Regions from separate parts of the Providencia sp. UF-224 genome, predicted to be linked through region 1. Evidence: predicted binding sites of a transcription regulator. Region 1 holds the regulator's gene; each other region holds the start of a gene.

What was found. Region 1 encodes CRP, which controls carbon source genes, mostly activating them, when cyclic AMP is high. Its sites were predicted from a motif close to ATGTGANNNNNNTCACAT; they were not measured.
Region 2: AC4IFO_RS02245 (PTS mannitol transporter subunit IICBA) is a predicted target of CRP. The motif match lies at 6,566-6,583, and genes of this name have one in related genera.
Region 3: gntK (gluconokinase) is a predicted target of CRP. The motif match lies at 4,638-4,655, and genes of this name have one in related genera.
Region 4: rbsD (D-ribose pyranase) is a predicted target of CRP. The motif match lies at 6,333-6,350, and genes of this name have one in related genera.

The regions. Positions count from the first base shown of each region.
Region 1 covers NZ_JBSICC010000014.1:21,798-29,565, forward strand. The annotation lists gene AC4IFO_RS14145 (hydrolase) at 1-949, shown strand, start outside; gene AC4IFO_RS14150 (YheU family protein) at 946-1,155, shown strand; gene AC4IFO_RS14155 (phosphoribulokinase) at 1,214-2,080, shown strand; gene AC4IFO_RS14160 (OsmC family protein) at 2,171-2,572, opposite strand; gene crp (cAMP-activated global transcriptional regulator CRP) at 2,927-3,559, shown strand; gene AC4IFO_RS14170 (hypothetical protein) at 3,747-4,721, shown strand; gene AC4IFO_RS14175 (hypothetical protein) at 4,906-6,267, shown strand; gene AC4IFO_RS14180 (aspartate aminotransferase family protein) at 6,328-7,542, opposite strand; gene AC4IFO_RS14185 (aminodeoxychorismate synthase component II) at 7,672-7,768, opposite strand, start outside.
Region 2 covers NZ_JBSICC010000001.1:449,129-456,896, forward strand. The annotation lists gene AC4IFO_RS02220 (hypothetical protein) at 643-819, shown strand; gene AC4IFO_RS02225 (hypothetical protein) at 1,723-2,136, shown strand; gene AC4IFO_RS02230 (GNAT family N-acetyltransferase) at 2,158-2,580, opposite strand; gene AC4IFO_RS02235 (MltR family transcriptional regulator) at 2,694-3,242, opposite strand; gene AC4IFO_RS02240 (mannitol-1-phosphate 5-dehydrogenase) at 3,321-4,484, opposite strand; gene AC4IFO_RS02245 (PTS mannitol transporter subunit IICBA) at 4,496-6,445, opposite strand; gene AC4IFO_RS02250 (ArsB/NhaD family transporter) at 7,047-7,768, shown strand, end outside.
Region 3 covers NZ_JBSICC010000019.1:47,286-55,053, reverse strand. The annotation lists gene AC4IFO_RS16475 (MBOAT family O-acyltransferase) at 1-18, shown strand, start outside; gene AC4IFO_RS16470 (SGNH/GDSL hydrolase family protein) at 5-1,171, shown strand; gene AC4IFO_RS16465 (SGNH/GDSL hydrolase family protein) at 1,143-2,369, shown strand; gene gntU (gluconate transporter) at 2,609-3,964, opposite strand; gene gntK (gluconokinase) at 3,961-4,503, opposite strand; gene gntR (gluconate operon transcriptional repressor GntR) at 4,973-5,968, opposite strand; gene AC4IFO_RS16445 (ABC transporter substrate-binding protein) at 6,169-7,206, shown strand; gene AC4IFO_RS16440 (FecCD family ABC transporter permease) at 7,215-7,768, shown strand, end outside.
Region 4 covers NZ_JBSICC010000015.1:83,757-91,524, forward strand. The annotation lists gene mnmG (tRNA uridine-5-carboxymethylaminomethyl(34) synthesis enzyme MnmG) at 1-653, opposite strand, end outside; gene mioC (FMN-binding protein MioC) at 1,030-1,470, opposite strand; gene asnC (transcriptional regulator AsnC) at 1,563-2,024, opposite strand; gene asnA (aspartate--ammonia ligase) at 2,187-3,179, shown strand; gene viaA (ATPase RavA stimulator ViaA) at 3,180-4,637, opposite strand; gene ravA (ATPase RavA) at 4,640-6,157, opposite strand; gene rbsD (D-ribose pyranase) at 6,439-6,858, shown strand; gene rbsA (ribose ABC transporter ATP-binding protein RbsA) at 6,866-7,768, shown strand, end outside.

The sequences.
Region 1 (7,768 bases):
GAATCCACACCTCCAAACGTTGTTGCCAAGAATTTTTCGCAGGACACCGAAAATTAAACCTCTTTGGCAGAGACTTGAATTGCCTGATGGCGATTTTATCGATCTTGCTTGGAGCGAAAAACCTGAGCTCGCTGCACACAAGCCGCGTTTAGTCATTTTTCATGGCTTAGAAGGCAATTTTAAAAGCCCCTATGCTCACGGTATGCTAGAAAGTGCACAAAACCAAGGCTGGTTAGGTGTGATTATGCATTTTCGTGGTTGCAGCGGCGAGCCCAATCGCCAACAGCGTATCTATCACTCAGGTGAAACCAATGATGCTCGTTATTTCTTACGCTGGCTAAAACAAACTTTTGGTGATGCACCAACAGCCGCTGTCGGTTATTCCCTTGGTGGCAATATGTTAGCGTGTTATCTCGCTGAAAGCGGTCAAAATGCCGATGTAGATGCAGGCGTTGTGGTCTCCGCCCCATTAATGTTGGAAGCCTGTTCATTGCGTATGGAAAAAGGGATTTCCCAATTTTATCAACGCTATCTACTCAATGGCTTAAAGCGTAATGCGACTCGTAAACTGGTTCGCTACCCCGGTTCCTTGCCATTAAATTTGTTACAGCTAAAACAACTGAAACGTATTCGTGAATTTGATGATGTTATCACCGCTCGTATTCATGGCTTTGATGATGCAACAGATTATTATCAGAAATGTAGCGCCCTCCCTAAGCTTGCCTATATTACGAAACCAACGTTAATCATTCATGCCAAAGATGATCCTTTTATGGCACCTGAAGTCGTTCCTGATTTATCCCATTTACCTAAAAACGTGGAATATCAAATGACTGAACACGGTGGCCACGTGGGCTTTGTGAGTGGGACATTAAGAAAGCCTCAAATGTGGCTAGAAACCCGGATTCCACAATGGCTAACTCCTTATTTAAATAAGGAAAAAGAATGATTATTCCTTGGCGAGAGCTTGCGCCTGAAACACTGGATAATCTGATTGAAAGCTATGTGTTACGCGAGGGCACCGACTACGGCGCCCAAGAAAAAAGCCTGCAAGATAAAGTGAACGATGTGAAACGGCAGTTAGTTTCTGGCGAAATTGTGCTAGTCTGGTCAGAATTGCATGAATCCGTTAATTTCATGCCTAAAGCCCGCTAACCCGCTTCGTTCGCTGTTTCTGAAATAGTGGCCATAAGCGCAACACAGGGAGTCCGCTATGTCCAAAAAACACCCGATTATTGCCATCACTGGTTCAAGCGGTGCTGGCACGACCTCAACTAGCCAAGCATTCCGTAAAATATTCCATCAATTAAATATCCAATCTGCTACGCTAGAAGGTGACAGCTTTCATCGCTATACGCGTCCTGAAATGGATATGGCAATCCGTAAAGCCAGAGAACAAGGCCGCCATATTAGTTATTTTGGCCCAGAAGCCAATGACTTTGCGCTACTTGAGCAAACACTGGTGGATTACGCCAAAACGGGCTGTGGAAAATCACGAAAATACCTACACACCTACGACGAAGCCGTGCCTTATGGTTTACAACCGGGTACATTCACCCCTTGGGAATCGTTGCCAGAAAAAACGGATGTGCTGTTTTATGAAGGCTTACACGGTGGGATAGTGACACCTGAGCACAATGTTGCGCAACATGTTGATTTACTTGTCGGTGTTGTGCCTATCGTGAACTTAGAGTGGATACAAAAGCTTATCCGTGACACCACTGAGCGCGGGCACTCCCGAGAAGCGGTAATGGATTCAGTGGTACGTTCGATGGGGGATTACATTAACTACATCACGCCACAATTTTCCCGTACCCATATTAACTTCCAACGCGTACCTACTGTCGATACCTCAAACCCGTTTTCAGCGAAAGCTATTCCTTCACAGGATGAAAGTTTTATTGTTATTCGTTTTCGCGGGCTTGAGCAGATCGATTTTCCCTACCTGCTATCAATGATATCAGGCTCTTTTATCTCTGCGATGAATACTATTGTCGTGCCTGGCGGGAAATTAGGTCTCGCGATGGAATTAATTATGACGCCAATAGTCGAAAAACTCATTAGCCAGAAACATAGCTAAATTATTTTTTAATTATTAAACAAGATGCTTACCAATAATTAAGATAAGCATCTTTAAATTCAAATATATTAATAATAATTAAATTTATTTTTAATTTTTTATTTCAAAGCTATGGGTCACTTCGACAGTTTTTTCCAACATCAACGCGACCGAACAATATTTTTCAGCCGAAAGTTGAACGGCACGTTCAACGGCTTTATCCGTTAATTCATTCCCTGTTACAATAAAATGCAGATGGATTTTAACGAAATAACGTGGCGCCTCTTCACGGCGCTGAGAGGTTAATTTCACTTCACAGTCGGTAATATCATTACGGCCTTTTTGTAAGATGGATACCACGTCAATTGCGCTACAGCCACCCGCAGCCATTAATACCATCTCCATTGGGCTTGGTGCTTTATCGCCTGCGTTACCGTCCATCATCACTTGGTGGCCTGACGCTGACTCACCTAAAAAAGAGAGTCCTTCTACCCATTTAACTCTTGCTTCCATTTTATTCCCCTTGAAATGAAATCGATTTAAAGGCTACATTGTTCCATAGATATAATGAATGTTATATCAGCTTTATTCTGCTGAAGCGATACAGGGAAGACTTTCTGTATTGGATATGCTACAAACAATACTTAGTTGATAGGATTAAGATCAAAACTCAACGTTGTATTTGATTATATTATAGTGTTGATATCAGTTTGTTTACCCTAACCATGAAAAGCGATTGATGCAATGTTGCTCTTCCTGTTATTTAGGGTATATAAGACAAATTAATATGCTAAGCTAGTGACTTTAAAGCCAGCCTTTCTGGTACGCTTTCCGGATGGCTGCAATAACATACAGAGGATAACGCTAATGGTTCTCGGCAAGCCACAAACAGACCCTACTCTTGAATGGTTTTTGTCACACTGCCATATTCATAAGTATCCATCCAAGAGCACACTGATCCATCAGGGTGAGAAAGCAGAAACCCTTTACTACATCGTTAAAGGTTCAGTGGCTGTTTTAATCAAAGATGAAGAAGGCAAAGAAATGATCCTCTCCTACCTGAATCAGGGGGATTTCATTGGTGAGCTTGGATTATTTGAAGAAGGGCAAGAACGTACTGCGTGGGTTAGAGCAAAAATCGCCTGCGAAGTTGCTGAAATTTCTTACAAAAAATTCCGTCAATTGATTCAGGTTAACCCTGATATCTTAATGCGCCTCTCTGCGCAAATGGCAAGCCGCCTGCAAACCACGTCAGAAAAAGTGGGCAACCTCGCCTTCTTAGACGTAACTGGCCGTATTGCACAAACATTACTGAATCTAGCCAAACAACCTGATGCCATGACGCATCCAGACGGGATGCAAATCAAAATCACCCGTCAGGAAATTGGCCAAATCGTTGGTTGTTCCCGTGAAACTGTCGGCCGTATTTTGAAAATGCTGGAAGATCAAAACTTAATCTCTGCGCATGGTAAAACCATTGTTGTTTACGGTACACGATAATTAACCTTTCGCCTCACTCCCTTGGTGGGGCGCACACTTTCAAATAGCGTTGTATCATCGATATAACGCTATTTTCCCAAAATACGATTATTTTATATATCATTTTTTAATGAGTGTCGTTTCTTTATATTTTCTCTATTTAGCTCTCTATAAAATAATAATTATAATATTAAGTAGGGTTATATTTATGAAAATTACACTTAGCAATTTGTCAGGTCATTCCGATATTTTTAAAAACATTAGTAATTCCGATGATTTTATAAAGAAAATCTTTACTGTTACTGCTTCATCGAGAAAAGAACCATTATCCACTCAGCGGCAATCTAAACCATCACATGCTTGTAGCCTAGAAAGCATTGACTCAGCTTATGAAAGTGATTCAGAAAGTATAAAGGATACTAAATTATTACACTCTGACGAATTTAAGTATAAAGTTAATCAACTGAAAGGTCGATTATATAAGTTTTATGCATCTACTTTTTATAATGAGCAAGATGCCAATTCGCTAATAAAAGAAAATCAGACAATTTTTGAAAATTTCAATCGCGCTGATGAAGAAATGCATGGATATGCCAATTTTTTATATCGGTACGTTAAAATTCCAGGGGTTAATATCAACACTCCAGAAATAAAGGATGAAATCATAAAAAACTATCATCCACCTAAGCAACTAGAAAATAAAAACGGTACTAAAATCCCCTTAATAATTCAAAGAAACACAAAAGAAATTATTAATGTTAATTCCCCATTAGAGCAAGTTAAACAAAAAACAACGCCTTTTTCTCAAAAAAAAATTACATATGTACACTATAGAGTTGCTGACAATATTCAAGAGCATTCTAAATCAACCCCTCTACCTAAAAGCACTTTTGATTTTAAGGGGAATATATTACAAACAAAAACATCCGCATTAAGAACACAATATATCAAGCAACATTACAAACTATCTAACAAATCTACGCCATTAGACCATAAAGAACGAAAACCTCACTTAAATAGGAATGTCACTTCAATTAAAAACTCTGACTTAATAAAAATAAGCAATAGCATTAAAAAAGAAAAAAGACTAACCATGGAAATGAATGCACTTATGAATAACATCGTTGAAATACAAAATCAAATTCACATTAATGATAATTTATTGAACGAATTAAAAAAATAAATCATTCAATAAAGTGTTTTCTTTTTTCATTTAAAACCATCATTAAGGCAATGATTAATTACATCTTATCAACATAACAATGTCATAAGATAAAACCAACATATTGAATAGGTTAATAATTTCAATATTAAGCATGAATATTTAATTAATAAATTACTTTTTAGTATTAATATAGGATATGACTATGAAAACTAATCCCCAGAACAATACCACAACTAGCTCACTATACAAAGAAATTTCATCAACTGGAGCTACAAGAGAAACACCCACTATTATACAAAAAATTAAAAATATAAAAGTAAATAACCCATTCTCATCTTTTCGTTTTAACAAAAAAGAGGTGGAATCAAAGTTTCACATAAACCTAACAGAAAATGAATCACAGGAAAAAGAATTAAATTTATTCCATACATTAAACTCAAACAAAAAAACAATATCCACCCTCGAAAATAAGCTAATAGAAAAATCTTTTAAGATCCCACAATTCATCAAAGATTTAACAAATAAAATAGAAAAATCCATTAATAACTTGTTAGATAAGAATAGTTTTTTTAGTGAAAATCCCGCTACAGATGAAATCATCGAAAAGCAAAATGAAACAATAGGCTACCTTAAACATTACCAAGATTTATTAGACAGAAATGAAAAATTAACAAATAAACAAGAAGAGCTAAAAAACGAAATTGATGATCTGAAATCATCCATAAGATATGAGTCAAAAATAAGAGGAATTTCACACTTAAAAAAAGAAAGTAAATACCTTTCTTCATTAGAAGAAGAAGTATCAAAAGAGATTAACATGGAAGAAAAGAATGAAAAATTGGAAAGTTTAATTAACATGCAAACGACAGTAAAAAATTTACTAACTGGTGAACTAAAAGACATAAAAAATAAAATTCACAATATTACATTGGATAAAAGTGCTCTAGAAAAAAACATTTTAGCTATAAAAAAACCAATAATGAGCGAATTTTTAGTTACTTACGATGAAGACAATACGCCTATATACCATGATGAATCTCACAACTTTGATTTTGATGATGTATTTGAAAAAAAATCGGAAGTAGAAAACACAAAAAACAATGAAAATATTGATAATTTAATATTTGAAAATAATTCATTATATAATCTAATAGATGAGTTAGTTAAAAACAAAATTAATTCAACAAGCATGTTCCATGAATTAAAGCTTAAAAATGATATAAAAGATCATGAAATTAAAGCACTAAGGGAAATACTTGCTAATAAAGAGAAAATGATGACCTCTATTAGTCTCACTTCATTATCTTCTGGTTACAGTTCCGATAATGAGGCTAATAACCTTACACCAGACACTAAGGTTAATGAGAAAAAAACAACTCAAAAAAAAGAGAAACTAAAAAATAAATACCCTTTAGCCAAGAATAAAAAAGTAAATAAATATTCACATGAACATAAAGATCAATGCCTAGCTGCTGGAATACCCAGTAATAGCTCAGAAGAGCAATTACAAGCACGGTTAGAGGACCAAGCTAAGATGAAAAAAATGCCATTACCAGCTCAATAGTCGTTATAAAAAACAATTTTTTAATAAGTTGCAGAAATCATTCTGCAACTTATCTTTCAATTATTTCAGCAACTTCCCGATCGCCGCCTCTAATTTCGCCATACCGCTGTTGATTTCTTCTTCAGAAATAATCAGTGAAGGCGTAAAACGCAGTACATTAGTGCCTGCATTTAACATCATTAAGCCTTCTACAGCACTGGCTTGCAAAACATCTTTCGAACGGTTTAATAGTTTGCCATCTAACTCCGCGCCGATTAATAACCCCATTCCTCTGATCTCGGAGAAAATGCCATATTTATCGTTCAGCTTATTTAAATGAGCAACGAATAGCTCGCGACGTTTTTCGACACCTTTTAACACTTCTTCAGTATTAATAATATCAAATGCCGCATTACCTACCGCGCAAGCTAATGGGTTACCGCCATACGTTGTACCATGAGAACCAACTTCCATGGTTTTCGCGATTTCTTCTGTGGTGATCATTGCACTAATTGGAAAACCACCGCCCAATGCTTTTGCCGTAGTTAAAATATCGGGTGTCACACCATAGTGCATATATGAAAATAGCTTGCCTGTACGCCCCATTCCACTTTGCACTTCATCGAAAATTAATAAGGCGTTATTTTCATCACACAGTTTACGAACACCTTGCAGAAATTCTGACGTAGCCGCAGTGACACCCCCTTCGCCTTGTACGGGCTCTAAAACAACCGCACAGGTATTCTCATCTATCACTGCTTTAACCGCATCAAGGTCGTTAAAAGGCACATGGATAATGTCCGCAGGCTTTGGCCCGAAGCCATCTGCATATTTAGCTTGTCCACCGACCGAAACGGTAAATAATGTGCGCCCGTGAAACCCCTGCTTGAAGGCAATAATTTTGGTTTTATAAGGGCTGTATTTTGTGATGGCATAACGACGTGCTAGTTTAAAAGCCGCCTCATTGGCTTCGGAACCTGAGTTCACAAAAAACGCGCGATCGGCAAATGTTGCTTGGGTGATTTTTTGCGCGAGTTTAAGCGCTTGTTCATTGGTAAAGATATTACTGACGTGCCAAAGCTTCTCACTCTGTTCACGAACGGCCGCGACCAAACTTGGGTGGCAATGACCCAAGGCTAAAACCGCAATTCCGCCTGCAAAATCAATGTATTCTTTGCCTTGCTGATCCCAAACACGGCTTCCTTCGCCCTTGACTGGAATAAATTCTGCTGGCGAAAATATAGGCAACATGACTTGGTCAAAAGTCTGCCGATTTACTGATTGTTGTTCTGTCATACCCCTCACCTGCTCTAACTTGATGCTTAAGTGAAAATATAAGCATCAAATATGAATAAAAAATCACAAAAGAGCAATAGGTAAGGGTGAAATATGCATAATTAATTTATTATGAACAATATTACCAAACTAATACTTTAGGAAATTATTCAATAACTCATGACCTTGTTCACTCAGAATGCTTTCAGGGTGAAACTGAACGCCTTCGATTGGCAAGGTTTTGTGC
Region 2 (7,768 bases), on a different contig from region 1:
ATATATCCCATTGATTAATAATGTTTTTTAGTAATTTTTATTTTTTGACAGTTTAAATGCAGGAGTGAATGCAATAAATAATCCATATTTTCTCTTTCAATAATTGGATTACAAATACACAATAAATTACACACATAAACAAACTGAAAGCAAACTACTTTCGGCATATGAAGATATCAAGGCTACATAGTACATTTTGATAACCCCACAAATTTCAAGCAATAAAAAACCCACCGAAGTGGGTGGGTTGTTAATACATTACATTAGTCATTACTGTAAATTCTATCTTTGCTGATAATGTTTACTATATGGTGACAGGAGTCCATTGATAACTTTCTTGGCTCCCATTTGGCTCACCTACCTACGCTACGCTATTTATATGATTTAACCAAAGGATATAACCATGCCTGTAACTACCGAGGTGGTGAAAGTTTATTGCTCGCCAACTAGGAATAGGCGATATTTCAGCAAGGAAGCTGCAATCAATGCCGATTATTATTGATAACGGCATCAGTATGGTTCGAGTTAATAACATTTGGTCAGCTCGTCAATTTAACAACCATTGCATAGCAATTAACGGTGATAATTATTATCGAATTGCTATGGAAATTTATTTATTAATGAAGGATGCGGAGAATAACAATGGAAATTAAATTAGGTAAATACGTAATAACATCTGATAAGTATCAGTTCATCCTCAATGAAATTAAAACGATAAAAGAAGGTGAAAACGCAGGCAAAGAAAAAATGGTTACCGTTAGCTATCATCCACGAATGGAAATGCTAATCAAAAAGTTATTGTGGTCGATAGAACTTTAGTCTTTAATTGATAGCTATTGATATTTGACTTATGTATATTGTTAATCACTTAATCATATGGATGTGTGCGTCGTCATGGCTGAACTGATTATTTATGAAATCATATTAGGAATTGCAGTATTTTTTTGCTTTTGGAATATAGGCCGAACCAATACTTTCTGGTCTTTTATTCGAGTTATCGCTGGAATATGCCTTATAGTCATCATGTGTATGCTTGGTATGATCATAGCGTACGTTGCATCATAGCAATCATCTACCTAACTTAAAGATTGGGGCATACGTAGTGTCATTTACCGTTATTTATCTTTTATTTGCTGTCTTTTTACTCCTGTGGCTTGCTTATTGGAGCTTTTCAGCTCTATTTCCAAAATCACCACCGAGTAGTGTTTTCTGCCTCTTCGCTAGAACAATCATAGGCGTGACCTTGGTCTTATCTGCAATCTATGTAACTCTTGTCGCTTTCGCAATCACCATTTAACCTAATGTTGAGCTCCCCCCTCAAATATACAATGTTAACGGAAATCACATTAATAAATGCACCTGATAAATGATATTTACTGCTCTGAAAATATAGATAGGCAGAAAGAATGCATTATCTGAAAACATGATGCTGTTTACATTAATTATCGTTTCTGCAATTATCAAACCGCTTGATTCATTCATTTAAATTACCAATTAAAAGTTTAAGTCAATATACCTAATCGACCATACCTACGCCACTTAATCATTTATATCGTAGCCCGCCGAGTGAATATTGAAAGTCAATGTGAAGAAATATAACGCAAAAAATGGCTGATTGAATCGCTGCGAGTAGAAAAATCCTATTTTTCATCTAATCATTTTGATCATGAATAGAACCTTCTATTATCAATTCTGTTACGCGTATTTACTGGATAATACTCAATGAAAAAAATTGTCATTCTTCTTTTTTTGCCTCTTTTACTTTTAGCTTGCACAAAAGAAGAGCCGTCTTTAGTCGTTATTTCTGGAATGAGTAAAGCTGAAGTCATTCACATTGAAGGGATACCTAAGAGTTCAGCCACTCGGGGCCAGTATGATTTATTCTTTTATGCCGACCAGTTATTAGCTGAACAACCGAACCAGAAAGCTGACAGAGTATTTATCTTTGTGGATAATAAACTGATGGAATACTCAACAATAAACATTCGCTCAGTTCATGATAAAAATGCTGGGATAAGATTAAATGCAAAACAAAGTCTAGCATGCTGGATAAATCAATTAAATTTACCTGTTGACCCATCCGCTAGTGCTAATAAAAATATCCAAACAAATGGAGTAGATTGTTTTCAAATGTGAGTAGTGAAAACAATCAAAAATTTATTTTAAATTCATTTTAGTCAAATAATGAGATTGCATTCCTGTTTCGGGGAAATCTGGCAGGGACATTTGCTGGATATAACCTAATTTTTGATAAAATGGCAGTGCTTGAAAACTAAAAGTATCAACCAAAGCATGAAGACAGCCTATTTTCGACGCCTCAAGTTCAGCTGTTTGCATTAATTGACTACCTATCCCTTCTTTTCTCGCTGATTCACTTACCCATAAATAATCAATACATAACCAATTAGCTCTTACTGTCGCAATTAAGCCGCCCTGCATCACACCGTCACCATCTTTAAAATACACGCCTAATTGACCAAAGCGGGAAGCATCTAAATACTGGGTGTTATAGCTACGTAGCCCTGTAAGTAATTCATCTCTATCTTCTTGAGTGACTTCATGAGTAATAATAATATTCATGTTTAAACCATTTAAGTTCGATTATACATACTTGTATTTCAAACATATTTATATAATGAAGTAAATAGATAAGCGAAGCTTTTAGAGAAAAAAATTATAAATCCAATCGTTGATTAAAAAACATCAGTTTCTAGTATTTGTGCGATTAAATCAGCAACAGATAACACCAAAGACGACTTGACCATTTGCTGATAGCGCTGCTTTTGCAAATCAATTAGCTGTTTATCTACCATATCTTCAGGCTGATCAAAACGCATCATTTCAGGTAATGGACCCATGCAGTGCAACATTTTAATACTGCCGATTATTTCATCATCAATATAATCTAATTTTAATTCTTGGAAAGATAAAGAATCATTTAATGCTAGAAATAATTCAATATCTTCATAGGTTTCACGCGTTATGGCCCCCAAAGCAAATAACAGTTTCAAACGCACAGATAAATCACCTAATGGTCCATTACCTGTCAAAAGAGGCTCAACTGCATATTTTACAGCATAATCATCCTTCCTAAATACTTTTAACATTAACTTATCAATTGCTTGAGAAATTAGCGTTATAACCTCCTGAATAAATAAATGAATTTCAGGCCGTTGGTTTAACCGCTCAAGGATATGATTTTCAATGTCTTGCTTATTTTCCATAATAATTTTTTTTGTCACTTTATGGCCACCTGCTTAATATTCATTCGCTAATAACCATAAAGTGATTGAACCTCAATAATTAGCCTATTACCCGAATTATTGTTTATTACTCAACTTTATTAACTCATATTGAGTACAAATTTTATCAACAATGGCAGGGTATTGCTGCAAACCGCATAGCTCCATAGTAGCCTGATAGATGCCATTTTCGTTAATTAATTCAACTAGCTCAATGGCCTGAGGATCATTAGAGCACCTAAAATGAAGCGCAGCTGCAATACCAATTATCAGATTATTATTAGGTAATTGGTACTCAAACGTCCCTAGTAACGGTTTAATCAACCTATCTTCTGGGCTGAGTTTACGGATAGGTTGACGCCCTACTCGGCTAACATCATCCTTTAAATAGGGGTTTGCAAAACGGCTTAATATTTTTTCAATATATTGCTGGTGCTTATCGGCGTTAAATCCATATCTCTGAATTAAAACTCGCCCGCTTTCTTCCATAGCTGCTTTTACAACAGCATGAACTTTAGGGTCATTAATAGCATCACTAATTGTTTGATGCCCATATAACTGACCTAGGTAAGCAGTAATCGCATGACCTGTATTTAACGTGAATAGTTTGCGCTCAACAAATGCCATTAAATTATCCGTTAGCTCCATCCCATCAATGCTCGGAATATTGCCAACAAATTGTGTTTTGTCGACAATCCACTCACTGAATGATTCGACGGTGACCGAAAGAGGGTCATCGTTTGCCGCATCCATAGGAGGAACAATACGGTCAACCGCCGAGTCGACAAAACCAATATGTTGTTCAACCCACCCATGTATTTCTACAGGCAATTGTGCAAGAACATGCTGCCTTAATTGGCTTGTCCCTCTTACCATATTTTCACATGCTATAATATTGAGTGGTTTTTGGTTATTTAACGTATTTCTTAACGTAATACCTTGCGCTAAAGTCCCTGCTATCTTTTCAAGGATTTGCGGGCCGACTGCAGTTGTTACCATATCCGCAGTAGCGATATATTCGATTGTCTTTGGGTCATTAGAATTAATTGCGTGCACATGCTGCACTTTTTCAATACGACTTTCTTGACCAACAACATGTACCTGATACGACTGTTGATGCTCTAATTGATCAATTAAAGGTTGGTTAACATCGGTAAATGTAAGTTGTGAATTCGCATCTGCGAGTACTTTTCCAATAAAACCACGACCGATATTTCCTGCACCAAAATGAATGACTTTCATTGTTATTCTCCTTACGCTGCACTTTGTGATGCTAAAATTTCGAGCACTTCTTGAATATTTTGGGTATTACACAATTTTTCGATAACACCATCCTCATCCAATGCTGAGGTAATTCGTGTAATCACTTCAATATGCTCATTATTTTGTGCTGCTATACCAATAACGAGGCGAGCAATTTCATCGGGTTCATCCCCAAATTGCACACCATCTGGATATTGGCAAATAACAATGCCAGTTTTTAAAACACGGTCTTTCGCTTCAATGGTTCCATGTGGGACTGCAATGGACTCACCAAGGTAGGTTGACGTTAATTTCTCTCTCGCCAACATCGCATCAATATAGTCAGGCTCAACATATCCACCTTCAACTAATTTTTGCCCCGCAAATTGGATTGCTTGTATTTTATTTTTCGCCGATAAATTTAAATGAATATGCTTAGCACTGAGTGTAAACAATGCTTCATCTTTATCTTCAACATCAAAAGATTCGTCATTTGCGGCTACAATAGTCTGCTTAATTAAACGCCCGTCATTTGCAGCAGTAGGATGCTTTTTCGCAATTAAATTAGTGACGAGATCATTATACGTTTGACCGTCTAAGAAATTTGCTAAAGAAATATGCATTGCATTAGGTGCAAATGTTTTAGCTCTTTCAGTGAGGTCTTTATGAGTGATAACAATATCAACATCCGCAGGAAGGTCATTAATAGCCATATTGGTGACATTAATATCAAATAGCCCTGCATCACGAACTTTTTTAGCTAATACACCTGCCCCCATAGCACTCGAGCCCATACCGGCATCACAAGCAACAATGATATTTTGCACATTTGCAAGATTAACGCTTGAATGGTTATTCGTTGCCTCTTTATTTGATGATTTAGACTGCGTTTTCATATCACGCATTTTTTTCGTCGCATTATCTAATTCATCATCATCACCAACACGGGTTCTTTTTAATAAGATTGCAGAAACTAAGAAGGAAACGACTGTTGCACTCGTGACGGATAAAATAACACCAATTAATGATGATTTTGGTGTCATCAGTAAAACTGCAAAGATTGACCCTGGAGAGGCTGGCGATACTAAACCAGCATGGAATAAGTTCATCACAAACACGCCTGTCATGCCCCCCAGAATAACGGCAAGAATTAAGCGCGGATTCATTAAAACATATGGAAAATAGATTTCGTGTATCCCACCAAAAAAGTGGATGATTGCAGCCCCGGGTGCTGATTGTTTTGCATTTCCCTTACCGAAAAACATATATGCAAGTAACACACCTAGTCCTGGACCTGGATTTGCTTCAATTAAGAAGAAAATAGAAGCACCTGTTTCAGTGGCTTGCTGAATGCCTAATGGGGAAAATATCCCGTGATTTATCGCATTGTTTAGAAAGAGAATTTTTGCAGGTTCAACAAATATTGATGTCAGCGGCAGTAAGTTGTTTTCCACCATCACGTTAACGCCCGCTGCCAATACTTTAGATAGACCAGCAACCAGTGGACCTATAGCAAGGTATGCGAGTATTGCCAAAAGCATGCCGATAATGCCAGATGAAAAGTTATTCACAAGCATTTCAAAGCCAGTTTTCACTTTGCCATCAATCCAACGGTCAAAGCGTTTAATTGCAAAACCACCGAGTGGCCCTGCTATCATTGCCCCCATAAACATTGGCATGTCGGCACCAACAATCACCCCCATAGTGGTAATTGCCCCAACAATCCCCCCGCGCTCACCGCCAACTAGGCGCCCGCCCGTATAGCCAATGAGCAGCGGTAATAAATAGGTGATCATTGGGCCGACAAGCTGTGCCAATGTTTCATTTGGCCACCAGCCCGTAGGGATAAAGAGCGCGGTAATTAAACCCCACGCAATGAAAGCACCGATATTAGGCATGACCATATTACTGAGGAAACGCCCAAAATTCTGTACCTTTAATTTGATATTTGATGTTACCATGATAGAACCCCGTGGTACGAGAACGATAAGGTTGTAACGTTATCGCCAAATAACGTTAGTGAATTTTTCGACACTTTCACTCTAACATGACCTTTGTCAGATGCGTACCACGCGGGCTTTATGTGATGAACATCACCCAAATACCCTATCTATCCCCTCATAAATATTGATCAGCTTCACAAATATGCAGTGTAGCTTTACTACAAAGACGATTTTTTAAGCAAAATAAACAAAAAATGTGACTTTAATCACACTGAAATCCTTAACTTAATTTTCAGAACAGAGATCTTGATCACGAATTATTTTCATATTCACGATTTTTTAGATCTCTTAAAAGCTAAATTAGCCTTTTTACTGTTGTTGGATTTAGTTTTGTAATTAATTTTCACTCGCTGCATATTTCAAAAAAGCACAAATGAAATGAATATTGAGCTGAATATGTCGGCTTAGCATTCATCTTATTTTAAATTTTCTATCTTTTTGCGATGATTGAGAATAGGATTTACTGCAACTTATTATTATCAAAAGAATATTTAGCCTTGATTCAAAAGATATTCACCGATAAATTATCCTTAAATTTATTCATTAAAATGTGAACACAATGACTTTAACCATTATTGTTTTTCTTTTGGTTTATATTGCTATGGGCTTTGGTAAGTTGCCCGGTTTTAAAGTAGACAGAACGGGAGCTGCTGTTATTGGCGCCTTAGCCATGATGGCTATCGGTAGTATTACCCCACCACATGCTTGGAATGCCATTGATTATCGAACAATTGGCATGTTATTCGGTTTAATGGTGGTATCTGCATCGTTTGTTGTATCTGGCTTTTATAGCTGGACAGCGAACCGAGTTGCTATGTTAAAGGTTTCTCCTCCGGCACTTTTAGCGGTATTAATCGGTGTTGGCGGGATCCTTTCTGCTCTATTAACTAATGATGTCGTGGTTGTTGCCATGACACCATTATTAGTTTCAATTAGCTTATCCCGTGGTTTAAACCCTATCCCATTTTTATTAGGCTTTTGTTTCGCAGCAAATAACGGTGCTGCTGGCTCATTAATTGGCAGCCCGCAGAATATGATTGCAGCTCAAGGACTCGACATCTCATTTGTCGGTTTATTAGAAGCCTCAGCAATCCCTGCCTTAATTTCGTTACCTATTACATGGCTAGTCCTCGTTTGGTTGTACCGCAACCGCTGGTACATTGCTAAGGATGAAATGCAAACAAAAGCACCAACAACTCAAGAAACATTAAATGTGTGGGAAACAACCAAGGCAGGGATTATTACATTTGCCGTTATTATCGCATTTATCATTAGCGATAT
Region 3 (7,768 bases), on a different contig from region 1:
ATTTATGCTAACTTCTGAGTTTAAAAAGACCCTTGTTAGAATGGTTCAGGTGCTGCTGATTGTCTTAGTGGCTGGCTTGCTATTAATTTGGCTCAACCAAGGCTCTCTAGAGCGTTTCTGGCAGCAAAAATACCACCAAGATACGCCATGGGCGAAAATGGCAGGTAACCCTGTCTGGGATTATGGTGCTTATTTGCATGATGGCGCGTTAGAAGCTGGCTCCACATTTGCTTACCATGCCTCAGGGCAAAAAGCCCAAGAAGATAAAGAAGCCGCACAGCTCGCACTGGAAAACCAAGGCAAAAAATTGGTCTTCCCAGCAGATTTCCAAGTGGGTCTGCACTTTCTTCATGGTTACACTTACCCAGCGGAAAGCTTGTCTGTCACTTTCCCTGAATTACTGAAACGCCCGCAAGCAAGAGAAAAAGCGAAAGGGGTGAATTTTGGCGGCTTTACTGTTAAAAAGAACCAGCCGATTGTTGCCAAACACATCGCCAATATCGAAAAAGGCCAGCAGGTTTTATTTGCGGGTGACTCCATGATGCAGGGGGTAGCACCTCATGTAAAAAACATGCTATTAAAAAAATATAATATCGATAGCATTAATTTAAGTAAGCAAAGTACTGGCCTCGCTTATCCACGCTTTTTCAACTGGCCACAAACGATTGCTAAGGCTTTGAATGACAATCCAAATATAAAAGTATTAGTCGTATTTTTAGGGCCTAATGACCCGTGGGATATGCCACCTCAAGCTGGTTATAAATACGTCAAATTTAAGAGTGAAGATTGGGAAAATGTTTACCGCGAACGGATTAGTGATATAATATCCACCGCTCGCCAGCACAATGTTGATGTTATTTGGGTTGGCCCCCCTAATATGCGTAAAAATACGCTATCTGATGGTATGAAATTCTTACGAAGCCTCTACCAATCTGAAGTCGAGAGCAACGGTGAAATTTACTTCTCCGTCAATGATGTCTTTAAATATAAAGGCGATACCTACTCTGACTATATCGGCGACGAAAGCAGCACAATTAAATTACGAAGTGGTGATGGCATTCATTTCAGCGGAAAAGGCCAACAGATCATCGCGGAAAAAGTGTTCTCACTGATCCACTTCGCAGAGGAAGAAAAGGAACCTCATGAAACTGAACAACCTGCGTCAAGCTAAGTCCAAAATTTTGGCTGGCAGCGTTATTGCGCTGCTGTCATTGGGCTTACTGTCTTGCCAGAACACATCAGACAAAGCACGAACACCTAGCTCGACAAAAGGTCAGAGCGCGGTTGAACGTGGGCAATTAGTGAATAATGCAGAACCAAACCTGCGTCAATTCGCCAATAAATTGCGCCAAGGCAACCAGCAAGTGCATATTGTCCAAATTGGTGACTCTCACACAGCGGCTGATTTTTTCAGTGGCAATCTGAGAACGTTATTTCAGCAGCGCTATGGTGATGCAGGCCCCGGCTTTATTCCGCCAATTTCGGTTCCGGGTCAACGCACTGCGACCATCAACCGCATGAGTGAGAAAAAAGAGTGGTCACTATCTTCAAGCCGTAAAGATGAACGCTTCGATTACCCGCTAGGGGGCTTTATTGCAGAGCCACAAGCCGCGAATAGCAATGTGTTATTGAAACCATTACAACCCGCGCTAGGGGCTTATCAGCTACAAGCGCTGTATCAAGGCTCAAGTGATTCACAAATGCGTGTATCTCCTGCGGTTTCCCCGAGTGTGGCATTACCCGCAACAGGGAACCAGTGGCGCTTCTCAACACCGGTCAATACCCAATTACCTGCGCAAGTTTCTGTGAGCAAAGACAACAGCTTGAAAATTGGTGGTTGGTTAGTTCGCTCAACAAAGCCTGGCGTGATGGTGTCTGCACTCGGAATTAACGGCGCAACCTTAACGATGGTCGATAAATGGCAGCCCCAATGGAGCGAAACGTTAGCGCAGATGTCCCCAGATATGGTGATTTTGGCCTACGGTACCAACGAAGCATTTAACGACACGTTAGATTTAACCGCTTATGAGCAAAACTTGCGGGCAAAAATTCGTTTAATCCGCCAGCAAATGCCAAATAGCGTGATTCTATTGGTCGGTCCGAATGATTCACTGAAATTTAGCAATGCAGCCAGCTGCCAAGCTCAAATGCCCGTGAATTTAATGAGTGTGATTCAAATTCAAAAAGCCGTCGCAGCGCAAGAAAATACGCTGTTTTGGGACTGGCAAGCCTTTATGGGCGGTCCATGCTCAATTCGTACGTGGGCAGCGCAAGACTTAGCGCGTCCTGATAACGTGCATTTATCTGTCGAAGGCTACAAGAAGAGCGCACAAGGCTTATACAGCCAGCTCAATCAGCTGTTACAGTAATTGCCTTTCGTGCATAAACAAAAAAAAGGTCAGCCTCATGTGCTGACCTTTAAGGTTGTTGACAAAGCAGGATAAAAGCGTGGTTTTTCCTGCTTTGTGTTATCAGCCAAAAATCAATGAATTGATTTTTCTTGTTTATTTTCAAAACCAATCCAACCTGCAGTCAAACCTAATCGGTTTGTCTGCAGTCTGAAAGGTCAGCCTCATATGCTGACCTTTTACTTTTTATCTAAATGAAATTATAAGAAAACGAAGAAAATCATTCCAACCACTGCCCCTGTTGTACCGAGGATAGTTTCCATTACTGTCCACGTTTTCAGGGTCTGTGCTTCTGTTGCACCGGTAAATTTACCGAATAACCAGAAGCCTGAGTCATTCACATGACTTAAAATAAGCGAGCCACCCGAAATACAAATCGCTAACGCAGCTAGCTGCGCGCCAGAATAGCCAAGCTCACTGATAACAGGTAGCACTAAACCGACCGTTGTTAGACACGCTACTGTTGCAGAGCCTTGGATCACACGCACCGCACCCGCTAATACGAAACATGCCACCGCAATCGGTAAACCCGCACCAATCAAAGAGTCACCCAGCGCAGGGCCGACACCTGAGTCCACCAGGATTTGTTTGAATACCCCACCTGCACCGGTAACCAGTAAGATGATCCCAGCTGGCTGAATCGCTGCCGAGCAGATCTCCATCACTTTTTCTTTATTTAGGCCATAACGGAAACCTAAACCATAGATTGCCACCAAACATGCTAACAATAGCGCAGTGAATGGGTGGCCAATAAATTCTAACCAATGTTCAGCGGTTGAATTCGCCTCAACAAAATGGGTTCCAATGGTTTTTAAACCGACGAGAACGAGTGGGAATAACACTAAACATAAGCTGAATCCAAAACCTGGCATCTTGCCATGCTCTGTTTTCGGCGCTTGGTAATCCGCAGGGATATCAATATGAACAAACTTACTGATAAAACTACCGAATAATGGCCCCGCTAAAATCATACTTGGGATAGCAGCACATAAACCGATTAAGATCATCCAGCCATAATCCGCCCCCATTTGCGATGCAACGAGCATTGGCGTTGGCCCAGGTAGTAAGAAGGCTGCCGCAGCCGCGACCCCAGCAAATAATGGGATTGCCAAGCGAACAACGTTATGGCCAGTACGGTTAGCAACCGCAAAAACAACACCAATCAATAAGACGATTGCCACATCAAAAAACAGAGGTAAGGCACAGATAAGCCCTGCGACACCCACAGCATAGTGCGCACGTTTTTCACCAAACAGGTTAAGTAGTTTATTAGCGACTTGGTCTAATGCGCCTGTTTCATGCAAAATTTTGCCAAACATGGCACCAAGTGCAACTACGATTGCCAAGAAACCTAGAGTCCCAGCCATCCCTTTTTGCATAGTTTCCGTGATTTGCTGCACAGGCATCCCTGAAAATAGACCCGCACCAATGGAGACAATCATTAAGGCCACAAAGGCATGTAAGCGCGCATACATCACTAAAAATAATAATAAGACGACAGAACCTACTGCAGTGAGCACTAACGTCAGTGTGCTAAGGGTTTCAACGGTATTCATACTTTATCTCCCGAAACAATCTGTGTAATCGTTGAGCAGGTATTACCGATGACGTCTTCAAGAGATTGACGAATATCCACAATATGCACATCAGTTTCTGCTTCGTTAGGTTCTTCTAAGGTTGCAAATTGCGTTTTGAGCATTTCAGGTTTGAAAAAGTGCCCTTTACGCGCTTTAAGCCGTTCTTCTATTACGTTAGCATCACCTTTTAAGTAGATAAAAAATAAGTTTTTATTATCTTCTCTTAAAATGTCGCGGTATTTTTTCTTCAGTGCTGAACACACCACTAACGAAATATTATTGGTTCTTTGCATCGCGAAAATGGCTTGGTTCAGTGCCACCAGCCAAGGCTGGCGGTCTTCATCATTAAGGGCATGCCCCGATGCCATTTTTAAAATATTTGATTTAGGGTGCAGAAAGTCACCATCCAAAAAAGCGGCTTGTAATAGTTGTGCAACCCCATTGGCAACCGCTGATTTACCGCTACCCGATACCCCCATTAGGACAAATGTGTAGTTTTGTTTTTGGGTATCACTCATAGGAAACTCCTCAGGCTTTATCGTTGTTCTATTCTTTTCATCATCCGGCAAAATGTTACCGGTAACTTTGTTACGGGTAACATTATTATCAGTACGGGTTTATTGCAATAAAATTGGCGAATAAGAGAACAGATCTGTGATGTTAATCTCAATCTGACTGAGAAAGGAAAATGAACGAAGAAAAGAAGAATGAAAGAGGTATAAAAATAATCAATCCTAGCCAATAATAAAACCTTAGTTATTTCAATGAAATGTATTAATTATCCTATCCCTACTAACTTTCTCAATTATATTATTCTAAGGGTTTCTTTGAATATATTACTTCGATAGATTCCTCTAAATAATTCGTGGTGTCGCTAGGCGGCAATCGAGCCAAGCCCTAGGAGCATACACCAGTATGTGACTAGGGTTGGTGAGTGCAGCCAACAACGCGACAGCGCGAAGTATGACGAGGAGCGACGGGAAATAATTAGATGCTCTCCCCCGAGAGTAGAGAAAACCCCACATCAAAATGCGTCTCTGTCAGTTTCTTACCCGTCATTCGCGCCAGCAATACCTCTGCCGCTTTACGTCCCATTTGGTCTCTTGGGGTAAGAATACTGGCCAACTTCGGTGTCATGACTTGCCCTACGTCGTGCCCGTGGAAACCTGAAATAGCTAAATCTTGCGGAATATTAATCCCCAACCGTTGGCACTCGAATATTGCCCCAATTGCTAAGTCATCATTGGTACAAAACAAGCCATCAGTATCAGGGTATTTTGCGCGGCAATCGTGTAATAATTGTGCACCTAATGAATAGGATGAGCTGACTTGCGTCATCACGTTACGCGGCTCGAGGTTGGCATCTAACATCGCTTGTTCGTAGCCTTTTAAGCGGATAAACGTTCTCTCATCATGCCTCGCCCCGATATACACCACTTTGCGACAGCCTCGCTCAATCATGGCGCGAGTCATTTGGCGAGAAGCTTCAAAGTTATCAATCCCCACCGCAATATCTAAGCAAGGGGAAACACTGTCCATGATTTCAACAACAGGGATACCCGCTGTTTTTAACATCCGCAATGTGCGTTCAGTGTGCGTTCGCTCTGCCAAAATAACGCCATCGATATTATACGATAGCAACGACGTGAGCCTTTCTTCTTCTTTTTCAGGTAAATAACCGTAGTGGGCTAACATAGTTTGATAACCATGGCGGTCTGTGACGGCCTCAATACCACGGATCACTTCCGCAAATACTTGGTTGGTTAATGAAGGAAGTAGAACACCTATCGCATGACTGGTTGCGTTCGACAAAATATCCGGCGCTTTATTAGGAATATAACCCAAGCTTTCGAGCGCTTCGGCAATTTTCTCACGCAGAGGCTCTGAAACTTGCTCTGGGTTGCGTAAAAAACGGCTCACCGTCATTTTTGTGACGCCGACTTGGTCTGCTACATCCTGCAACGAGGGTCTTTTCTTCTTCATAAGTCCAAAGTGATATTTATTAAGTTAACTTTCTCTATGTTCAGCTATCTTTTTATTGATAGCAATGTTTGTTACTGATTTACATCACACAAATGTCGAGTTTTTCTAACAACTCAACTTTTCAGGTTGACTCTCCAGTATGACTCCGCTAATTTTCGCGCTATATAACTATTATCATAACGAGCGTATTCACATTTATTATGGCAATCAATCGTAGACAATTTCTTCAATCCAGTGCCTTACTTGCTGCTTTCTACAGTTTGCCAAGTTTCGCTAGGGGTCAGCGTCTTGTCGAAGAAGCCCTCTTTGGCAAGCTTCCTGCGGCAAACCATATTCAACGCGTTATCAGTTCAGGGCCACCCTCTGATTTACTGATGTTTGCCCTAGCCCCTGAAAAAATGGTGGGGTTTGCCTCGATTTCATTGAAAAAAGGCCATACTGGGCTTTTTGCACAACAATGGCTCGATTTACCCGTTTACGGCCGCTTAGCGGGGCGAGGCAGCACGCTATCGTTAGAACAACTTTTGTCTTATAACCCTGACTTGATTATAGACACAGGTAATATCGATGACACTTATCGCTCACAAGCGGAAAAAGTGGCGAAACAGACCAATGTTCCCTATTTATTGATTGCTGGTGGGTTAAAAGACTCACCTCAGCAACTCACTCAGCTTGGTGAAACGCTTGGTGTTGAACTCCAAGCACAAAAACTCAGCCAGCTTGCCCAACGTTATTTGGATGATGCTGTTGCCTTTGCTCATAAACCGCAACAAAAACCGTTAAGTTTTTACCTCGCTCGAGGGGCAAAAGGGTTGGAAACAGGTGCCAAAGGCTCAATTCACACCGAGGCTATTGAAATGCTCGGTTTACGTAACGTCGTGGATATCCCAAATTTCCGTGGGCTCACCACTGTTTCCATGGAACAGCTCTATCAATGGAACCCTGACATCATTATAACGCAATATGATGAAGCCATTGAATTTATGACGACCTCCCCACTGTGGAAAGGGTTAGATGCCATTGCAAACCAACAGTTACTTGTCTTTACGGGTATGCCATTTGGCTGGTTAGATGGCCCTCCTGGGGTTAATCGCCTTCTTGGCATGCGCCGTTTACAAAGCCACTTTGATGACGGGATTGCCGCGACGATAAAGCAAGATATCGCTGAATTCTTTGAACTTTTCTATCATTCGCCATTAACCGTTGAGCAGGTTGATTTACTGATGGAAAAATCATGAGTGGAATGATGAACAAAGGGGTTAAACCCTTATTATTAATTCTCATTTTATTCGTTAGCTTAGTGATTGCTTTAACGAGTGGTAAGTATTCACTTACCCTCGATGAACTGTACCGCCTATTTGCCAATTTATTTTCTTCTCAAGCTGATGTTAGCGATCCGCGTAATGAAACCGTTTTTTGGCAAATACGTTTCCCTCGTACATTAGCTGCAATTATTATTGGTGGTGGATTATCCATTGCGGGTGCCGCTTACCAAGGCATGTTCCGCAACCCGTTGGTTTCCCCCGATATTTTAGGGGTATCCGCCGGTGCTGGCGTGGGTGCCGTTGTCGGGATTTTCTTCGGTCAATCACTGATTTATATCCAATTAGCCGCCTTTATTGGGGGCTTAATTACTGTGGCTATTGTGTGCTTTATTGCGCGCCTTGCTCGCCAACACGATCCCATTTTATCGCTAGTCCTTGTGGGCGTTGCCATCAGCGCTATTTGTGGCTCCGCCATTTCATTAATGAAAATCTTGGCAGACCCTTATACCCAGTTACCCTCGATTACGTTTTGGTT
Region 4 (7,768 bases), on a different contig from region 1:
TGTTGAGCTAACTGACTGAAATCAATTGTTCTTGCATCAATACGTGGGGGAGTTCCCGTTTTTAAACGGTTAACACGTAGTGGTAATTCTCTTAGACGTTGAGAAAGGGAGATTGATGGTGGATCACCTGCACGACCCCCACTGTAATTTTCTAACCCAATATGAATTTTTCCATCAAGGAAAGTCCCAACGGTTAATACCACAGCTTTGGCTTTAAATTTTAAGCCCATGCGGGTAATAGCCCCTGTGACTTGATTGTTTTCAACAATCAGATCTTCAACAGGTTGCTGAAAAATCATTAAGTTAGGCTGATTTTCTAAAGCTGTTCTAACTGCTTGGCGATAAAGAACGCGGTCTGCTTGTGCACGAGTTGCACGAACAGCTGGGCCTTTGCTGGCATTTAATGTTCTAAATTGAATACCCGCCTTGTCTGTTGCAGTGGCCATTAAACCACCGAGGGCATCAATTTCTCTGACCAGATGCCCCTTACCGATCCCACCGATGGCTGGGTTGCAAGACATCTGGCCCAATGTATCAATATTGTGAGTCAGTAATAGGGTTTGACGCCCCATACGTGCAGCTGCCATTGCTGCTTCAGTACCGGCATGACCACCACCAATTACGATGACGTCAAATTGCTCTGGATAAAACATGTGTGAACCTTAAACGTTAGAAAATGCGGACTGTGCATTTGAGGAGAGAATTCTACTCAAGTTTGAAAGAGAGACAACCCCTAGGCTTCTCCCCTTATAATATATAAGATCTTTTTATTTAAAGATCTCTTTATTAGATCTTTTATTAGGATCACCTGTTTCTGTGGATAAGTGGATTTTCACTTTAAAGATCATAAAAGTGTAAAGGATCATATACTGTGAATGATCCGTGATCCGATTGCGTATAAGCTGGGATCAAAATGGGTACTTATGCACAGGCCTTGGTGGCCCTAAAACTTATACTCTGGATAACTACCGGTTAATACCGGGATCTTCCCTGAGTTATCCACAGTTGATTGCTTCTATTTTAACCAAATTAGAGTTCATTTGCCCAATTTTTAACCCATTCTCCTGCAGGATCTTCAGGGATTTCGTGTTTTTGGATGTCTATTTCAAAACATTCGCCGATCCGTTTAGCCCCTTTTTCACTTAATAGGGCATCTAATTTGTGGATCGCACCGCAGAAAGTGTCATATTCTGAGCTACCGATCCCAACGGCACCAAATTTCACCTGGCTGAGATCGGGGGAGCTTTCTTCTATAGCATCAAAGAACGGCTGAATACTTTCAGGTAGATCACCTGCTCCGTGAGTCGAACTCACCACCAGCCAAATGCCCTCAAGTGTTAAATCATCAAGCTCTGGACCATGTTGAACGTCTGTTTCATAGCCGAGTTCTTCTAAAATCTCCGCCATGTGCTCTGCAACATATTCCGCACTGCCCATTGTACTGCCACTTATTAAGGTTACTTTTGTCATGGTGATTCTCTTTCACAATAATAGGGCGCTATTGTACGCTGTGAATGAGCTGGGATCTACCTGTGGATAATATGGTTATATCATTTTTTTTTCTAAGGGTTGATTGTACGTAAGATCGGGTTCTGTAAGGAGATCAAGGTTTCTGTAGATTGAATCTCATCAATCGTTTGAATTTTGTTGATAAGTACGTCTTGTAGGGCATCAATTGATTTGCACATGACCTTAATGAAAATGCTGTATTGACCCGTCGTATAATAAACTTCGACTACTTCTTCTAAGGCATCCAATTTCTTTAATGCTGTCGGGTAATCTTTTGCACTTTTTAAAATAATGCCAATAAAGCAGCAGACATCAAAGCCTAACTGTTTTGGATTGATATCAATACGTGTGCCTTTAATGATCCCCGCTTGCTTCATTTTTTCAACGCGAACGTGAATTGTTCCTGGGCTTACTGCAAATTTTTTGGCTAATTCTGCGTAAGGCGTACGCGCATTTCCCATTAATTCGTGAAGTATGTCACGATCGAGATTATCGATTTGATAATTTTCTGGCATTATTTTGCCTCCATTTTAACGATTATTCATTTTTATACCCATTTTTTTAATCAAAATAAACAGTAAAGGCTTTTTTTAATGATGGATATTGAATTTATACCTCATTTTGTTGCTTAATCTATACATCGGCTAATACAGCAAACAAATTATGGGTAATAAATTATGGACAAGTCATTCATCGAACATCAGCAACAAATTAGTTTTGTAAAATCCTATTTCTCACGTTTACTTGAAAAAGAACTCGGTCTAATTGAAGTTCAAGGGCCAATCCTTAGCCGTCTTGGTGATGGTACGCAAGATAACTTATCAGGCAGCGAAAAAGCCGTTCAAGTGAAAGTGAAATCAATCCCAGGTGCGACCTTTGAAGTGGTGCACTCATTGGCTAAATGGAAACGTAAAACGTTAGGTCGTTTTGGTTTCAGCGAAGGCCAAGGACTCTATACGCACATGAAAGCGTTGCGTCCGGACGAAGATCGCTTAACCCCAATCCACTCCGTCTATGTCGATCAGTGGGATTGGGAAAAAGTGATGGCAGATGAGGAACGTACACTTCCTTATCTGAAACAGACAGTGGGTAAAATCTACAAGGCAATAAAAGAAACAGAAGCTGCCGTAAGTAAAGAGTTTGGACTGGCACCGTTCCTGCCAGACCAAATTCACTTTATCCACAGTGAAGAGCTGTTACAGCGCTACCCAGACCTTGATGCAAAAGGCCGTGAGCGCGCAATCGCGAAAGAACTTGGCGCCGTTTTCCTTATTGGTATCGGTGGTAAGTTATCCAGCGGTGAATCACACGATGTCCGTGCACCAGACTACGACGATTGGACAACAGAAAACGAAGACGGTTTTTGTGGTTTAAACGGTGACATCCTTGTGTGGAACCCTGTATTACAAGATGCATTTGAGCTGTCTTCCATGGGGATCCGTGTTAGCCCTGAATGCTTAACACGTCAATTAAGCTTGACGCAAGATGAAAAACGCATGGAATTAGAATGGCACCAAGCGCTAGTTAAAGGTGAAATGCCACAAACTATCGGCGGTGGTATCGGCCAATCCCGTTTAGTGATGTTACTTCTGCAACGCCAACACATTGGCCAAGTCCAATGCGGTGTATGGGCGCCAGAAACGCAAGAATCTGTTGAAGGTATGCTGTAATTAGCGACTAAAGCGGCGTAATAGCCTGCTTTTTAACCCGGTGTCAAAGCGCCAAATATGGTCGAAGATTTTCATGATGCCGGGTTTCCCATAATTTGACACTGATACCGCATGGAAGCGGTATTTTCCTTTCTTTTGCATGGTTTTGATTTTTTGAATGAGTTCATCGGGTAAACGCTGAGCCACAAAATCAGAAATAACCACTGCATCTGCATCCATCCATTGTTTTGATTCTAATTTGACGGTTGTTTCTTGCAAGCAAGCAGCAAGGTCTGTTCCGCCTTTAAATGTTTGATGTAAAAACCGAACGCACTGCTCCAACCCATCCGCAGATAATAAATCGTAATGCACAATATCGGTGGAAAACAGCATCACATGGCATGCGCGGTTATCGGCTAACGCAATTTTCATTAGCGCAAGGCAAAATGCCTTTGCACAGCGCTCATTTAATCCCCCCATTGATCCCGAAGTATCAATACATACTACAAATGGCCCTCGAGGCTGTTCTTCATCATGGTGATGTGTAATGGGGCGCAGCACTTTTCTTTCTTGCCAGCTATCCCCTTGCAATCGATAAGTTAATAGCTGTTTTTCCAGTAATTTTCGATAAAACTCAAATTCAATTTCTTCGATACCCAGCATAGCGAGCTCAGCGGGTAATAAACGCAAAATATCATCACTTTGGTTTAAGCCATTAACTTGTTCAGGTACTGTTTCTGGCACTTTCTCCATGATAGTCATTGCTTCTAAAACCACGCTATCATCGGGAATAGCTTGCGCTGTTTGGCTGCGCCCTAATAGTTGGGCTATTTTTTCAAGCTCAGGCTGTTGGCGTAAAAATTCACTGTAGCGATTTAATAGCTGGTCATTATAAACAGAGGTCATATTCACCCCTTTGCTTAAATCCCACAAACGACCAGCCGCTCGTTCATTTTCACCCAGAATATCTTCTAAATTTCCACTCAAGGCTAACCTGCGTTGTAATTCCGCCAGCAATTGCTCTTTCTCTTGCTCTAACAGCTCTTTATGCAGGGTTGTGACTTGCAAAATTAAGCTGACTCGCCACTTTTGGACAAACAAAGCTTGCCTTGCACTGCGGTTGTCAATTTTACCGCTTTGTAGCTGGTTTGCTTCTCGGTAAAACGGCGAGTCGATTTGGTTAAGCCTTTCTATTACAGAAGGAAGTCGCGTAAAAAAAGCGTCTGTTGATATCCCAAGGGATTGCCTATACAGCTCAAACTCTTCAGAAAGTTGCGCGGGAACTAACGCATCTTGCAGGCGCTGTTTTAGGTCTTTTTTCCAGCTAGATAAGTCTTTTAATAATGCCTTTTTTAAACGGGGATGTTTTTCAAAAAATACCGCCAATTGCGGCGTAGCAAGGAGAGAGATAATAATCTCTTCTATTAACTGGCTTTCATTAACCGAAAGCAACATCTCCAGAGTGGCTAAACTCATCATAATTATTCAGCCACTTTTCCTGTGATTTGGTTGCGTAATTGCGTTAATTTCTCTGCAAGTTGTAGAAAACTTTGCTCAATATCCGCCAGCCAATGGGCTTCAATAAAAAGGTTGGGTTGTTGTTTTTCAAATTGATAACGAGCAGTTTGGATATCTGATTGAATTTTATCCAGCTTATCTAACCATTCTTGATTATTTGATGTGGGGGTTTGTGTGGCTGTTTTATCTTGGATATATAAGGTTGATGATTGATGGCTGATATCCAATAACTGTATCTGATTTAAATTATTTACCTCAGCGGCAATTTCTTGTGCAAAACCAATACCATTTAAATGAGCGGATAATGTCGTGCCTTTATTTAAAAATAAAGTGAGTGCTTTTTTGTCTGTGGTAACAAACGTCACTTTCATATTATGCAATTGTAATGGACGATGTAAAAACAGCGTGATCCGACCTTCATGAAGATGCTCAGGTAACACATACGAGGCCTTACGAGCAAACATCGCATTGTTTTTATTTACTTTAAATGCATCTTGGCTATTTTGATCTTGCGTGGATGACATCCATTGCTGGTAAATTTGCTCAATTTCACGGGTAAATTTACGCTGCTGCCAACCTTCTTCTTGTAAAAGGGATTGAATTAATCGCGGTAATGCATTCATCGATTGCATATCGTGCCACAGGCAATCTTTCAAAAGTACAATATCAAGGGGAGAGACGCTGCTGCGACCATTAAAAAATGCACTCGCTTGTAATAAATACACCGCTTTTTTCCAACGTCTATCTGAGACATAAACCTGCTTATCCGCGGCATCTAATTGTTGGCGTAGTTGGTAGACTAGCTCAAAACAGTGATCGGGCAGCGTAATTTTTGGAATTTCTTGTTGCCACTGCAGGTACTCTTCATCACTGATTTTTAAATGCTCAGGGACTTGGGATCCTTCTAACGACGATTTTCCCGTCAATAATGCACGGAAGTTTTGTTTTTCCTGTACTTTATCAAGCCAAATACGCACCAACATACGGTCAAAAAGGGCTTCTAAACTATTATCAGCATCAGGTAATTCGTTTGAAGCCGTGACAAGCAAACGCATGGGAATGGCTTTTTCTTCATCGCCATTACGGAATTTGCGTTCATTAATAGCCGTTAATAGCGTATTGAGAATCGCGGGGCCTGCTTTCCAGATTTCATCTAAAAAAACCACTTCAGCATCAGGCAAATAACCTTTCGTTAAGCGTTCATAGCGCCCTTCATCTTTTAAGGCTTGAATGGATAAAGGGCCAAAAATTTCTTCAGGCGTCGAAAAGCGCGTCATTAAGTATTCAAATGCATGGGCATGACGAAAAGCATATTTCATTCTCCGCGCGATTAAGCTTTTCGCAATACCTGGAGGGCCTAATAGAAAGACACTTTCACCACTGAGTGTGGCTAATAAACACAAGCGTATTGCCTGTTGGCGTTCATACAAACCGCTTTCAAGGTAATTACTCAGTTGGGCGATACGCTCAGCAAGTTGCATAACAGTTCCTTTCTATTGGAGAGTTCTTGATAAAGGCTATCAATTCCTTTTATTACATACTGCGGCCATTTTTTCCATTTTTCTTTGATGTACCCCAAAAAACAAGAAAAAACGATTCAGCTATAAGTGATTCAATAAGTTATTGTTTTTAAGCTTATCCCACACTAACGAAACGTTTCGATGATGATCACAAATATCGACTATCAATATTGAGTTGTGACTTATCTAAACTATGATTGTATAAGCGAAACGTTTCGCTTATCAGAAATGGCGGTGAAAAAATGAAAAAAGGTGTTCTGCTTAATGCCAATATTACTTCAGTGATTGCAAAGTTAGGTCATACCGACCAAATCACACTGGCGGATGCAGGCTTACCCATTTCAGCGGGGCCTGAGCGGATTGATTTAGCGATAACGCAAGGGTTACCTGATTTCATGGCTGTTTTGCGAGTGGTTACGCAAGAAATGCAGGTCGAAAAAGCGATTATTGCAGAAGAAATTAGTGCAATGAATCCCACCATGGAAACGGCTATTTTAACGCATTTGAATAACCTACAAACTGAACAAGGCAATCAAATCGAAATCATCTATTGCAGTCATGAACGTTTTAAACAGCTAACTCATGACAGCAAAGCAGTCATTAGAACAGGGGAATGCTCGCCATTTGCGAATGTAATCCTATGTTCTGGTGTGACTTTCTGAGGTGACTATGCAACCTTTATTAGAACTTATCGGTATCGATAAATCATTTCCGGGCGTGAAAGCGCTCAGCGGTGCGACATTAAATGTCTACCCCGGAAAAGTCATGGCGCTGGTGGGGGAAAATGGGGCTGGCAAATCAACCATGATGAAAGTGCTCACCGGTATCTATCAAAAAGATGCAGGTAAAATTCGTTTTCTGGGTAAAGAAGTGGCGTTTAATGGGCCAAAAAGCTCCCAAGAAGCAGGTATTGGTATTATTCACCAAGAATTAAACTTGATCCCTGAGCTGACGATTGCAGAAAATATTTTCCTTGGGCGTGAGTTTGTTAGTGCGTTTGGCAAAATTGACTGGAAAAAAATGTTCAGTGAGTCAGACAAACTGCTCAAACGCCTCAACCTTGATTATGACAGCCATCAAACCATTGCTGAACTTTCGATTGGGGAACAGCAAATGGTGGAAATTGCTAAAGTCCTCAGCTTTCAATCCCAAGTGATCATCATGGACGAACCAACGGATGCGCTTACTGATACAGAAACGGAATCATTATTCCGCGTTATCGAAGACTTAAAAGCACAAGGCTGCGGTATTGTTTATATCTCTCACCGGTTAAAAGAAATCTTTGAGATTTGCGACGATGTCACCGTGTTTCGTGATGGCCAGTTTATTGGCGAAAAACCCGTTAGCGAATTAGAAGAAGAAAAACTGATTGAAATGATGGTGGGAAGAAAGCTTGAAGACCAATACCCACGCATTGATGTTCAAGCGGGTGATACCCGTTTACAGCTTGAAAATGTTTCAGGCCCCGGTGTAAGCAATGCCAGTTTCACGTTGAAAAGCGGTGAAATTTTAGGGGTTTCAGGGTTAATGGGCGCAGGTCGAACTGAATTGATGAAAATCATCTACGGCGCA